2 regions of the Mycobacterium sp. URHB0021 genome follow, and region 1 is predicted to be linked to the other one. Evidence: riboswitches for the same ligand, from Rfam matches in the RefSeq annotation. Region 1 holds a riboswitch; the other holds the start of a gene.
The links. A riboswitch is a leader RNA that binds a small molecule or an ion and turns the genes downstream of it on or off. The one in region 1 is predicted to bind glycine.
Positions count from the first base shown of each region.

Region 1 (5,744 bases):
CCTTGGTGATGCCGCGCAGGTCGAGGATGCACTCATGAGCGACCATGCCGTTCTCGCCGGTGTAGAGCACCGGGTAGTACTCGTCGAGGCGGCGGGCGATGTAGTTGGCGGACGCGATCGCGGTCAGCGACGCCGCACGCAGGCCCGCCGCACCCATCATCCGGATGTAGGCCCAGGTGATCGGCAGGATCGACGCCGAACCGTACGGTGCTGCCGACACGGCGTGCTTCTCGGGAAGTTCCTCGGCCAGCGGGTGACCAGGTAGATAGGGCGCCAGGTGTGCGCGCACCGCGACCGGCCCAACGCCCGGACCCCCGCCGCCGTGCGGAATGCAGAACGTCTTGTGCAGGTTGAGGTGGCTCACGTCACCGCCGAACCGGCCCGGACGCGCCAACCCCACCAGCGCGTTGAGATTCGCGCCGTCGATATACACCTGGCCGCCGACGTCGTGCACCGCGGCGCAGATGTCGGCGATGTCGTGCTCGTACACGCCGTGGGTCGAGGGGTAGGTGATCATCAAGGCGGACAATCGATCCGCGTGCTCGGTCACCTTTGCACGCAGGTCATCGAGGTCGACGTCGCCGTTCGCGCGGCAGGCCACCACCACGACGCGCATGCCGGCCAGCGCCGCGGACGCCGCATTCGTTCCGTGCGCACTCGAGGGGATCAGGCAGACATCGCGGTGCGGCTGGCCGCGCTCTGCGTGGTAGGCCTGGATCGCCAGCAGGCCGGCATACTCCCCCTGCGAACCGGCGTTGGGCTGCAAGGACACCCGGTCATAGCCGGTGATCCCGGTCAGCCAGGTCTCCACATCGGAGATCAGCTGGCGCAGCCCCGGCGTGTCCGCGACCGGTGCGAACGGGTGCTGGCGGGCGAACTCGGGCCAGCTGATCGGCTCCATTTCGGCTGCCGCATTGAGCTTCATGGTGCAGGAACCGAGCGGAATCATGCTGCGGTCCAGCGCGATGTCCTTGTCGGCCAGAGACCGTAGGTATCGCATCATCTCGGTCTCGGTGCGGTACTTGATGAACGCTGGGTGTGTCAGGAACTCAGATGTCCGCGTTTCGATTTCCGTGTGCACCGGCTCGGCGGCCGAAACCCCGAACGCCTCCAGCACGGCGCCGACGTGGGCATCGGTGGTCGCCTCGTCACAGCTGACGGAAACGTGATCGTCGTCGACGCGCCACAGGTTGATGCCCTTGGCCTTCGCCGCACTGATCACCTCGTCGGCGCGTCCGGGAACGCGGGCCAGCACGGTGTCGAAGAACGTGTCGTGCACCAGCGCATCCCCGAGCGCCCCGGCGAGCAATTCGGCGTGGCCGTGGACGCGGCGGGCGATTCCCGCCAGCCCGTCGGCGCCGTGATAGCTCGCGTACATGGCGGCCATCACCGCCAGCAGCACCTGCGCGGTGCAGATGTTGCTGGTGGCCTTGTCGCGGCGGATGTGCTGTTCGCGGGTCTGCAGTGCCAGCCGGTACGCCGGCGATCCGTCGGCGTCGACCGACACCCCGACGAGGCGACCGGGCAGTTGCCGGGCGTGTTTGGCTTGCACGGCGAGGTAACCCGCGTGGGGTCCGCCGAATCCCATTGGTACACCGAAGCGTTGGGTGCTGCCGAACGCGACGTCGGCGCCGAAGTCGCCGGGCGGGGTGAGCAACGTCAGCGCCAGCAGATCGGCGCCGATCGCCACCAGTGCGCCGCGCTCATGGGCCTGCGCAACCAGTTCCGCCCAGTCCGGCACCGCGCCGCCGGCCCCCGGCAACTGCGCGATCACACCGAACAACTCGCCGTCCGGCAGGCCCTGTCGCAGATCAGCGGTCACGATCTCGATACCGAGCGGCTCGGCGCGGGTGGCCAGCACCGCAGCGGTCTGCCGGTAGATGTCGGCATCAACCGCGAGCCGGTTCGACGGGCCGCGCACGGCGCGGTGCATCAGCGTCATCGCCTCGGCGGCGGCGGTTGCTTCGTCGAGCATCGAGGCATTGGCGACTTCGAGTCCGGTCAGGTCGGCGACCATCGTCTGGAAGTTGAGCAACGCCTCGAGGCGGCCCTGGCTGATCTCGGGCTGGTACGGGGTGTAGGCGGTGTACCAGGCCGGGTTCTCAAGGATGTTGCGCCGCAGCACCGGCGGGGTCAGCGTATCGAAATAGCCCTGGCCGATCATGGACACGGCGACCGTGTTGGCGTCGGCCAACGCGCGCAGCTCGGCGAGCGACTCCGCTTCACTGGCGGCCGGCGGCAGCTGATCCAGCCCCGGAGCGATTCCAGCGGCGGACAGTGCGTCGAGGATGCCGGCCGGCAACGCCTTGTCGGCCAGCTCGTCGAGCGAACCCACGCCGATCGCCTTCAACATGGTCGAGACGGCGTCGGCATCCGGTCCGATATGCCGGTCGGCGAAATTGGGTTGGTCGTGGTGGAACACTGGTGACATCTCCCGACGTGTAGGGCCCAGGAACTCGAGCGGGTACCGCTGGGTTCCTCCCCCTCTGTCGTCAACCCGCATCGGGCGCCTGAGAGATTCGGCCTGCGCGCAGCCTTTCCCCATGGGCGGGTAAGCGCGACGCTTACCGCTTTCCAGAGGCATCGTGGCCGAGCGCGGTCCCGGGTGCCTGAGAGGTTGACGGAGAGGTGTTGCTCCTTCGGCGTCCGTGACTGGCGGTCACGGAACTCTCCCGCGTAAGGGCGATGCTCGATTGATTCTACCGGTGAGCGGGATCACAGCACGAATAGGCCGCCGCAACGGCCGTCGACCCGCGGCGAACTGCAGCGACAAGTCTCAGCCGATCTTGCGGTCGCGGTGCTTACGTCGCGATGCCAGCTCGTCCTCCGGGGCGGTGATGGATTCGCCACCGTCGGCACGTTCGCCCGGGAAGTCGGCGATGGCGCCGGTCAATTCGCGCATCGCGCCCGAGACGGCGATGCCGAACACCCCCTGGCCGCCCTGCAGTAGGTCTACGACCTCTTCAGCGGAGGTGCACTCGTACACCGTCGTGCCATCCGAGAACAGCGTGATGTTGGCCAGGTCGCGTACTCCGCGCTGCCGCAGGTGATCGACGGCGACGCGGATGTTGTGCAGCGAAATTCCGGTGTCCAGCAATCTCTTGACGATCTTGAGGACCAGGATGTCCTTGAACGAGTACAGCCGCTGGCTGCCCGATCCGGCCGCGCTGCGGATGGAAGGCACCACGAGTGAGGTCCGTGCCCAGTAGTCCAGCTGCCGGTAGGTGATGCCGGCGATCTGACAGGCGCTGGGCCCGCGGTAGCCGACCAGTTCATCCGGCACCGAGTTGTCGGGGAACAGGCCGCCCTGCACGGGTTCGCTGGGCGAACTGGCGGCCGGTTCTGTGGGGCCGCTGGTGGCGGACAGATCCAGCTGCTCCTGTCGTGGCGTGTCTCCCACTCTCGAATCCTCTCGCCGATCGAACTCGCGTCTGTGACCTGCATGGGCGCACGTTTGCCAAGCTCGAATGTGTCGAGCATACGCTTCCCGCGGAGCCATTACTGCTCGTCGCGATCAAAGTATGGCTGCCCCGAACGTAGTTGAAAGAAACGCGCGCCGCGTGTCGAGAACGACGAGACGATTCCGTGACAAATCCGCTGGCTGAGCCGCGCACGAGGACCCCAGCGTCTCGGGTTTCTGTCTAAGTCGCCTTGAAATCGTCGGGCGACACGCTGTCGAGAAACTCTTTGAACTTCTCGACCTCGTCCTCGCGGACTGCACCGGCCGCCTCGTCATCGTTCTCGTCGGGAATCAGCAAGCCCGCCTCGGCGAGCACCGCCTCCTCGACATAGATCGGCACACCCACGCGCAGCGCGATGGCCACTGAGTCCGAGGGTCGCGCCGAAACCTTGATGTCGCGGTCGAAGATCAGGTCCGCGTAGAAGGTGCCTTCCTGAAGGTCGACGATGCGGACCTCCTTCAGCGAATGCCCAAGCGCGGCAATGAGATCTCGGATCAGGTCGTGCGTCAGCGGCCGGGCCGGTTCCACACCCTGCTGTTCCAGCGCGATCGCCGCGGCCTCGGACTGGCCGATCCAGATCGGGAGGTAGCGGTCACCGTTGGACTCCCGGAGCAGCAGGACCGGCTGGTTCTGGGGTTGTTCCACGCGAATGCCGACCACACGAACCTCACCCATCTGTGTCTGCCCTCCGCGCGAGATAAGCCTGCCAAGAAGCCTTGAAATCGAGTCTAATCCTCAGCGGTCGAGAACGTCGCGCACCGCCGACTTGATCAGCGACGTGTGCAACGTGATGGCCAGCGCTGCCACCTCGCGCGCGAGGTCGTCGGCGCGGTCGCGCGCCCCCGTCTTGCCCGCCTTGACCACCGGTCCGGCGATCTGGGCGATCAGATCGGACTGGCGGTCGGCCGCCGAGCGGAACGCCCGCAGATGCCGCGGTTCGACACCGTAGTCCGACAATGCGCGTGCGCACCGTGCGATCACCACCGCGTGTTCGTCGAAGAAGCCGCCCGGGCCGGTGGTGATCACGCCGGCCTTGACCAGTGCGGACAGCAGTTCCTCATCCACCTCCGAGCGGGCCAGCAGATCTTCGCGGGACAGCCGCACCTGGGTGGGTGCGACGCCGGACAAACCAGCCGGGTCGCCCGCCAGGTCCGCCGGCACCGACACCAAACGCGGTACGCCGTAAGCGGATCGGGCCTGCGGCAGCTCCCCGTTCGGTTGGGCGTCGAGTTCGGCCTTGATGACCTTCAGCGGCAGGTACTGATCGCGCTGCGCGGTCAGGATGAACCGCAGGCGTGCGCAATCGTAGGCGGTGAACCGCCGGTATCCCGACGCCGTGCGCTCCGGCGTGACCAGCCCTTCGGCCTCCAAGAACCTGATCTTGGAGATGGTCACGTCCGGGAAGTCCGGTCGCAGCAGATCGAGGACCGCTCCGATCGACATCCCGGTGAGCGCGGGGGTGTCGGGCTGGCTCATTTACTCCTCGCGCGAGCGCTCATCGGTCATTAGCTGGCCCCGCCGCTGTCATCGCCCTTGGGCCCGGTCAGAAAGACCAGGCGGAACTTGCCGATCTGCACCTCGTCGCCATTGGCCAGCACCGCGGAGTCGACCGGTTCACGGTTGACGTAGGTGCCGTTCAGGCTGCCGACGTCGACCACCTGAAACTCTCCGGTCTCCAGCCGGAATTCGGCATGGCGACGGCTGACGGTGACATCGTCGAGGAAGATGTCGCTGTCGGGATGCCGGCCCGCCGACGTGGTGGGCTGGTCGAGTAGGAAGCGCGACCCCGCGTTGGGGCCGCGCTTGACGACGAGCAGGGCCGACCCCACGGGTAGCCCCTCGACACCGGAGACCGCACCCTCGGCACCGGCCGCGGGCGGGGCGTCCAATTCGTTGAGGAAGTCCGCCCGGAAAACCGACGTCGTCTCGACAGTGACCTCGTCAGACGACTGGTCAGCCCCAGAGTTCGTGTCGTTGTCCGTCACCCGCTGCTCCTCACTGGCTGCTGTGGCGATATCCGGCCGGGCGCCCAGCCGTCATGCGTCTGGTGTCGACCGTACCGCGCAGTGGACCCCGTTGTGTCCACCACCGCCGGATCCGCCCTTGTCGACATCCGGTCTGCAGAACCCTAACAACTAGTCATTCGGCCACGTGGGTGCGGTAGGCGTCCGCATCGAACAAGCCGTGCAGTGCCTCATCCAGCGACGCAGGTTCAGCCTGCAGTTCCAGCAACCATCCCTCGCCGTAGGGATCGGAGTTCACCAGCTGCGGATTGCTCTCCAG
Region 1 is NZ_JBSRZT010000002.1:4,281,690-4,287,433, forward strand. It holds gene gcvP (aminomethyl-transferring glycine dehydrogenase) at 1-2,431, opposite strand, end outside; glycine riboswitch at 2,477-2,586, opposite strand; glycine riboswitch at 2,587-2,685, opposite strand; gene ACVWWN_RS23385 (MerR family transcriptional regulator) at 2,777-3,400, opposite strand; gene ACVWWN_RS23390 (bifunctional nuclease family protein) at 3,642-4,136, opposite strand; gene ftsR (transcriptional regulator FtsR) at 4,197-4,937, opposite strand; gene garA (glycogen accumulation regulator GarA) at 4,967-5,446, opposite strand; gene gcvH (glycine cleavage system protein GcvH) at 5,601-5,744, opposite strand, start outside.

Region 2 (5,744 bases), 4.0 Mb from region 1:
ATCGATCCGCGACCGCGGTATTCCCGTGGTGCTCATCAGCCACGACATGCCGCACGTGTTCGAGGTGTCCGACCGGATTCACATCCACCGGCTCGGGCAACGTGCCGGCGTCGTCGATCCGAAGAAGCGTTCGATGTCCGAGGTCGTCGCGCTCATGACCGGTGCAGAGGAGCCAACTGATGAGGAACGCGCCGGTCTCTGAGAAGGCTCCGGTCGGGGTTTTCGTCGGGTTGGCGACTCTCGACGTGATTCACCGCATCGTGACAGCGCCTGCGGTGAACCAGAAGATCACCTCGACCGCTCAGTTCGTCGCGGCCGGCGGACCGGCCGCGAATGCGGCCGTCGCCTTCGCAGCACTGGGCGGCGACGCGATCCTCGTGACCGCTCTCGGCGACGATCCGGTTGCCGAATTGATCCGGGCCGACCTCGCTAAGTACGGCGTCAGCGTCGTCGACGCGGCGGTAGGCACCACCCGAGCGGTGCCCGTCTCCGCTGTTTCGGTCGTCGAATCGACGGGTGACCGATCGGTCGTCTCGCTCGACGCCGTGAACTCTGACGCGTCGCCACCGGCAGACCTCGGTGACCTGGTGGCGGATGCCGACGTGGTGCTCGTCGACGGGCACCATCCCCTGATCGCCCGTGCTGCCGTTCAACATGCGGCCGCACAGGACACCACACTCGTCGTCGACGCGGGCCGATGGAAACCGGTGATGAGCGACCTCGTTCCGCATGCGACGGACGTGGTGTGCTCCAACGACTTCCGGATGCCGGGCACCGACAACCCGGAGTCGACCGCGGCGGCACTGGTCCGCCGCGGTGTTCGTACCGTTGTCTCGACGCACGGCGGCGATCCCGTCGAGTGGTGGTCGGATGGCAAGTCGGGATCGGTGCCGGTGGAACCGGTGATGGTGGTCGACACACTGGGTGCCGGCGATGTCTTCCACGGCGCGTACTCGTACTTCTCGACCCAGATCGAGGGCAGTGTTGCCGAGCGCATCAATCGGTCCGCTCGCGTGGCGGCCCTACGGTGTTCGGTGGTCGGGCCGCGGGCATGGCTGAGTGAACTCCCTATTGAACAAACTCGAAGGCGAGAACGGTGACCATCGAGCAGGACGTCGAGGACGCCACACTCGACCAGTTGGTGGAGTCGGCCAAGGGGCTCGTCGTTCCCGGGGGGCGCCGTATTCTGGGTTTCACCGGAGCTCCGGGAGCCGGGAAGTCCACCGTGGCAGAGCAACTCGTCACCGTACTGGGTTCGGACGCCGCGGTGCTCGTACCCATGGACGGTTTTCATCTGGCCAACGAAGTTTTGATCGACATGGGCATCCTGGATCGCAAGGGCGCGCACGACACATTCGACGACGGCGGGTACGCACGGCTGATTGCTTGCCTTCGCGCACAGCGCGTCGACGACCCAGTCGTGTATGCGCCCCGGTTCCGCCGCGAGATCGAGGAGCCGATCGGCTCGTCCATTCCCGTCGCGCCCACGGTGCCGTTGGTCGTCACCGAGGGGAATTACCTTTTACTGGAATCCGACGCCTGGCCTGCGGCGCGGTCCTGCCTCGACGAGGTGTGGTTCTTGGCCCCCGCCACCGACGTTCGCCACGCTCGGCTGCTGCGCCGGCACGAGGCGTACGGAAAGTCGCCGGAGGACGCCGCGTTCTGGGCCCTCGGGTCCGACGAGCGCAATGCCCAACTGATCGAGTCGACCGCAGGTCGCGCGGACCGCATCGTGCGTCTCCGGTGACCACGATGGGCGACGTCGCCCGCATCGCCGGCGTCTCGGCGTCCACGGTCTCGCACGTCCTCAACGGCACGCGCAAGGTCGACACCGCCACGCGCTTGCGCGTCGAAGCGGCCATCGAGGAGACCGGCTACCGGCGCAACGTCGTCGCCCGATCACTCGCGGCCGGGCGCACGCACACGGTCGGACTCTCGATCTCCGCGCTCACGAATCCGTACTTCGGGAGCCTGGTTCACGCCGTGGAACGGGCTCTGTCGGACGCCGGCTACGTGCTGATCGTCGGAGATTCCCACGACGACGTGGAGTCGGAGAAACGCGTCACCGACTCGCTTCTGGACCGGCAGGTCGACGGGATGATCGTGGCACCCGCGGCCGGGTCGGAGCGGGTCACCCTCCCCGAAATCATCCGCACTGGAACCCCTCTGGTTCTGATCGACCGCGGTGTCGACGTCGGGAGCGATCAGGTCGTCCCGGAGAACTTCTCGTCGGCGCGGTCGTTGACCGAGCATCTGCTCGACCTCGGGCATCGTCGGATCGCCGCCGTACGCGGCCTTGCCGGGATCTCGTCCACGACCGAGCGATTCGCTGGTTACTCCGCGGCGCTCGCAGACCGCGGTATCGCAGTCGACGCCGCTCTGGTCCTCGACGGCGACTCCAACACAGATGTGGCGGAACGCGAGGTGCACTCGCTCATGTCGGGTGAGAACCGGCCCACTGCGCTGGTGTCCTTGAACAACTCCATGACCATTGGAACACTCAAAGCCATTCGTAGTGTCGGCTTGTCGATTCCAGCCGACGTGGCATTCGTCTGTTTCGACGACTTCGAATGGTCGGATCTCTTCGAACCCAAGCTCACCGCGGCGGCGCAGGACGTGGAGACGATCGGCGCCACCGCGGTCGAGTTGCTTCTGCGCCGCATTCGGGGACACAGTTCCGCGCCACAACAGATTCGCGTGCCGACGACGTTCCGCCATCGCAATTCGTGCGGATGCACTTGACGCTCACCGACAGGTCTTTCGATCACGCCGACAACGACCCCCGATTACTACCGAAGCGGACACCGACGGCGTCACCCAGGTGGCGCTGGGTACGGCATTCTGTCCGTCCGGAAGCACGGCCGGACCTGGCAATGCGGTGGGCCAGTGGGCCGCTGTCGACGCCGCCTGACCGTATGCGGATGCCCGCGAAGTCCGCGGCGGGCAGGTCGCCACGCTTCAGGATTGTGCGATTGCTCAAACATCCGGGCCGGTGTTTGGGCATTAACTGCTCGCGGCAGGTGCTCGCCAAGATCGATGATGGCAGTCGAACACCCGGCGATTCGAAAGGCTGGAAACCCAGATGAGCACGCGAAACGGCATCATCGGCGCTGTGCCCGCCACCCAGGTTCCCCGTTATGCGGGGAAGGGCACTTTCGCCAGGATCGCCGATATCCACGAGGTGTCCGACTACGACATCGCCATCCTCGGCGTTCCATTCGACGGCGGTACGTCCTACCGGCCGGGGGCTCGGTTCGGCCCGCTCGCGGTTCGTACGGCCGCCCGTACGCTGCGCCCGGGCTACCACGTCGAACTCGGGGTCGCACCGCTGGAACACGTCCAGGTGGTCGACGCCGGTGACGTCCCGGTCACCCCGTACGACATCGCCGAGGCCTGCCAGCAGATCCAGAACCACGCCGCCGACATCCTCGCCGGCGGGGACCGCCGCATCGTGTCGATCGGTGGCGACCACACCATCGCCCTACCGAATCTGCGTGCCCTGCATGCCAAACACGGGCCGGTCGCCCTGGTGCACTTCGATGCTCACCTGGACACCTGGGACACCTACTTCAACGCCCCGGTCACCCACGGCACCATCTTCCGCCGCGCGTTCGAGGAAGGGCTGCTGATCGAGGACCACTCGATCCACGTCGGCATCCGCGGCCCCATCTACGACCGGATGGACCTGGACGACGACGCCCGGATGGGTTTCAAGATCATCCGGGCCGGCGACCTGGACGTCATCGGCATCGACGCGGCAGTAGATGCGGTGCGCCGTCGAGTCACCGACGTCCCGGTGTACCTGTCCATCGACATCGACGTGCTCGATCCGGCGTTCGCCCCGGGCACCGGCACGCCCGAATCCGGTGGTCTGACCTCGCGTGAGCTCTTGAAGATGCTCCGCAAGATGACCGGGCTGAACATCGTCGGCGCCGACGTCGTCGAGGTGGCCCCGGCCTACGACCACGCCGAAATCACTTGCGTAGCAGCGGCGACGGTGGTCTTCGACATCGTCAGCCTGATGGTCGCAGGCGCCAACGCCGCTCTGCCGGTCAACGGCGAGGTTGCCGCAACGGCGTTGTAGACCTACGCTCAACCACAACTCAATATGCCGATGACACGCTGCGGGAGAACCTCCGTTCTGGAGGCGCCGTAGGAGCAACTTCCTCCCCGGGAATCTCTCAGGCCCAATACCGCGGTGTCGAGGCAACTCTGGAGAACAACGCAGATCCGTCGATTGCGTTTACCGAAGGGGAACAGCGCAGCCGCGCTCAATCTCTCAGGTTTCAGGACAGAGCGGGGAGGTGTCACCACCACTCGCGTCGAATAGTTCGGCGCCTTGAGACTGGAGTCACCTCGTGCCTGACGAGACCGCAACTCTCAATGACGACCACGGCTTTCAAGCTCGTCACATCGGCCCGGACCCTGGGGCGCAAGCTCGCATGCTGGACGTGCTCGGCTACCCGTCCGTCGACGCGCTGATCGACGCCGCGGTACCTGAGCAGATCCGCAATACCGACCGGATGGCGCTGCCCGCGGCGCGCTCCGAACTGCAGGTGCTCGACGCACTGCGTGCGCTGGCCGGCCGCAACCAGACGCGGGTCCAGATGATCGGCCTCGGCTACCACGACACCATCACCCCGGCGGTGCTGCGCCGCAACATGCTGGAGTCGCCGGCCTGGTACACCGCCTACACGCCGTACCAGCCGGAGATCTCCCAGGGCCGGCTGGAGGCACTGCTGACCTTCCAGACCCTCATCGAGGATCTCACCGCGCTACCGGTGGCCGGTGCATCGCTGCTCGACGAGGCCACCGCGGTGACAGAAGCCATCCTGCTGATGCGCCGGGCCAACAAGGCCGTGGCCGCCAATTGTCTTGTGCTCGACGCTGATTGCCTACACCAGACGCTCGCGGTGGTGCGCGGACGGGCCGCGGCGGTGGGCATCGAGGTGGTCGTCGCCGACCTGACCGAGACGCTGCCCGACGGTGCCGCCTTCGGCGTCGTCTTCCAATCCCCGGGTGCCAGCGGCGTGGTACGCGACCTCGCCCCGCTGATCGCGGCGGCCCGCGACCGCGGCATGCTCACCACCGTCGCGGCCGATCTGCTGTCGTTGACGCTGTTGTCGGCCCCGGGCGAGCAGGGCGCCGACATCGCGGTGGGCTCGGCGCAGCGGTTCGGTGTGCCGCTGTTCTTCGGCGGCCCGCACGCCGGGTACATGTCGGTCCGGTCCGGGTTGGAGCGAATGCTGCCAGGCCGACTGGTCGGCGTATCAGTCGATGTGGATGGCAAACCCGCCTACCGGCTCGCACCGCAGACCCGCGAACAGCACATCCGCCGGGACAAGGCGACCAGCAACATCTGCACTGCGCAGGCGTTGCTGGCCAATGTCGCCGCCATGTACGCCGCCTACCACGGCCCGGAAGGGTTGCGCGCCATCGCAACCCGGGTGCATGGTTACGCCATCGCATTGGCCAGCGGGCTGCGGGCTGCGGGCCACGAGGTCGTCCACGACCGGTTCTTCGACACCGTCATGGTGCGGGTCCCCGGCGGCGGCCAACAGATCGTGTCGGCCGCCGACAACGCGGGGATCAACCTGCGCCCGGTCGACGCCGACCACGTCGGTATCTCCTGCGACGAGTGCACCACCGCCGACGTGATCCACCGCGTACTCGAGGTCTTCGGTGCCGCACCCGCCGCGTCCGCCGCTGGTTCGGTCACGCTGCCGAACAACGTGATCCGGACA
Region 2 is NZ_JBSRZT010000002.1:232,056-237,799, reverse strand. It holds gene ACVWWN_RS03250 (ATP-binding cassette domain-containing protein) at 1-202, shown strand, start outside; gene ACVWWN_RS03245 (PfkB family carbohydrate kinase) at 180-1,100, shown strand; gene ACVWWN_RS03240 (nucleoside/nucleotide kinase family protein) at 1,097-1,747, shown strand; gene ACVWWN_RS03235 (LacI family DNA-binding transcriptional regulator) at 1,753-2,742, shown strand; gene speB (agmatinase) at 3,083-4,084, shown strand; glycine riboswitch at 4,116-4,206, shown strand; gene gcvP (aminomethyl-transferring glycine dehydrogenase) at 4,443-5,744, shown strand, end outside.
Region 2: linked by a shared signal. The riboswitch ahead of gcvP (aminomethyl-transferring glycine dehydrogenase) and the one ahead of gcvP (aminomethyl-transferring glycine dehydrogenase) in region 1 are both predicted to bind glycine.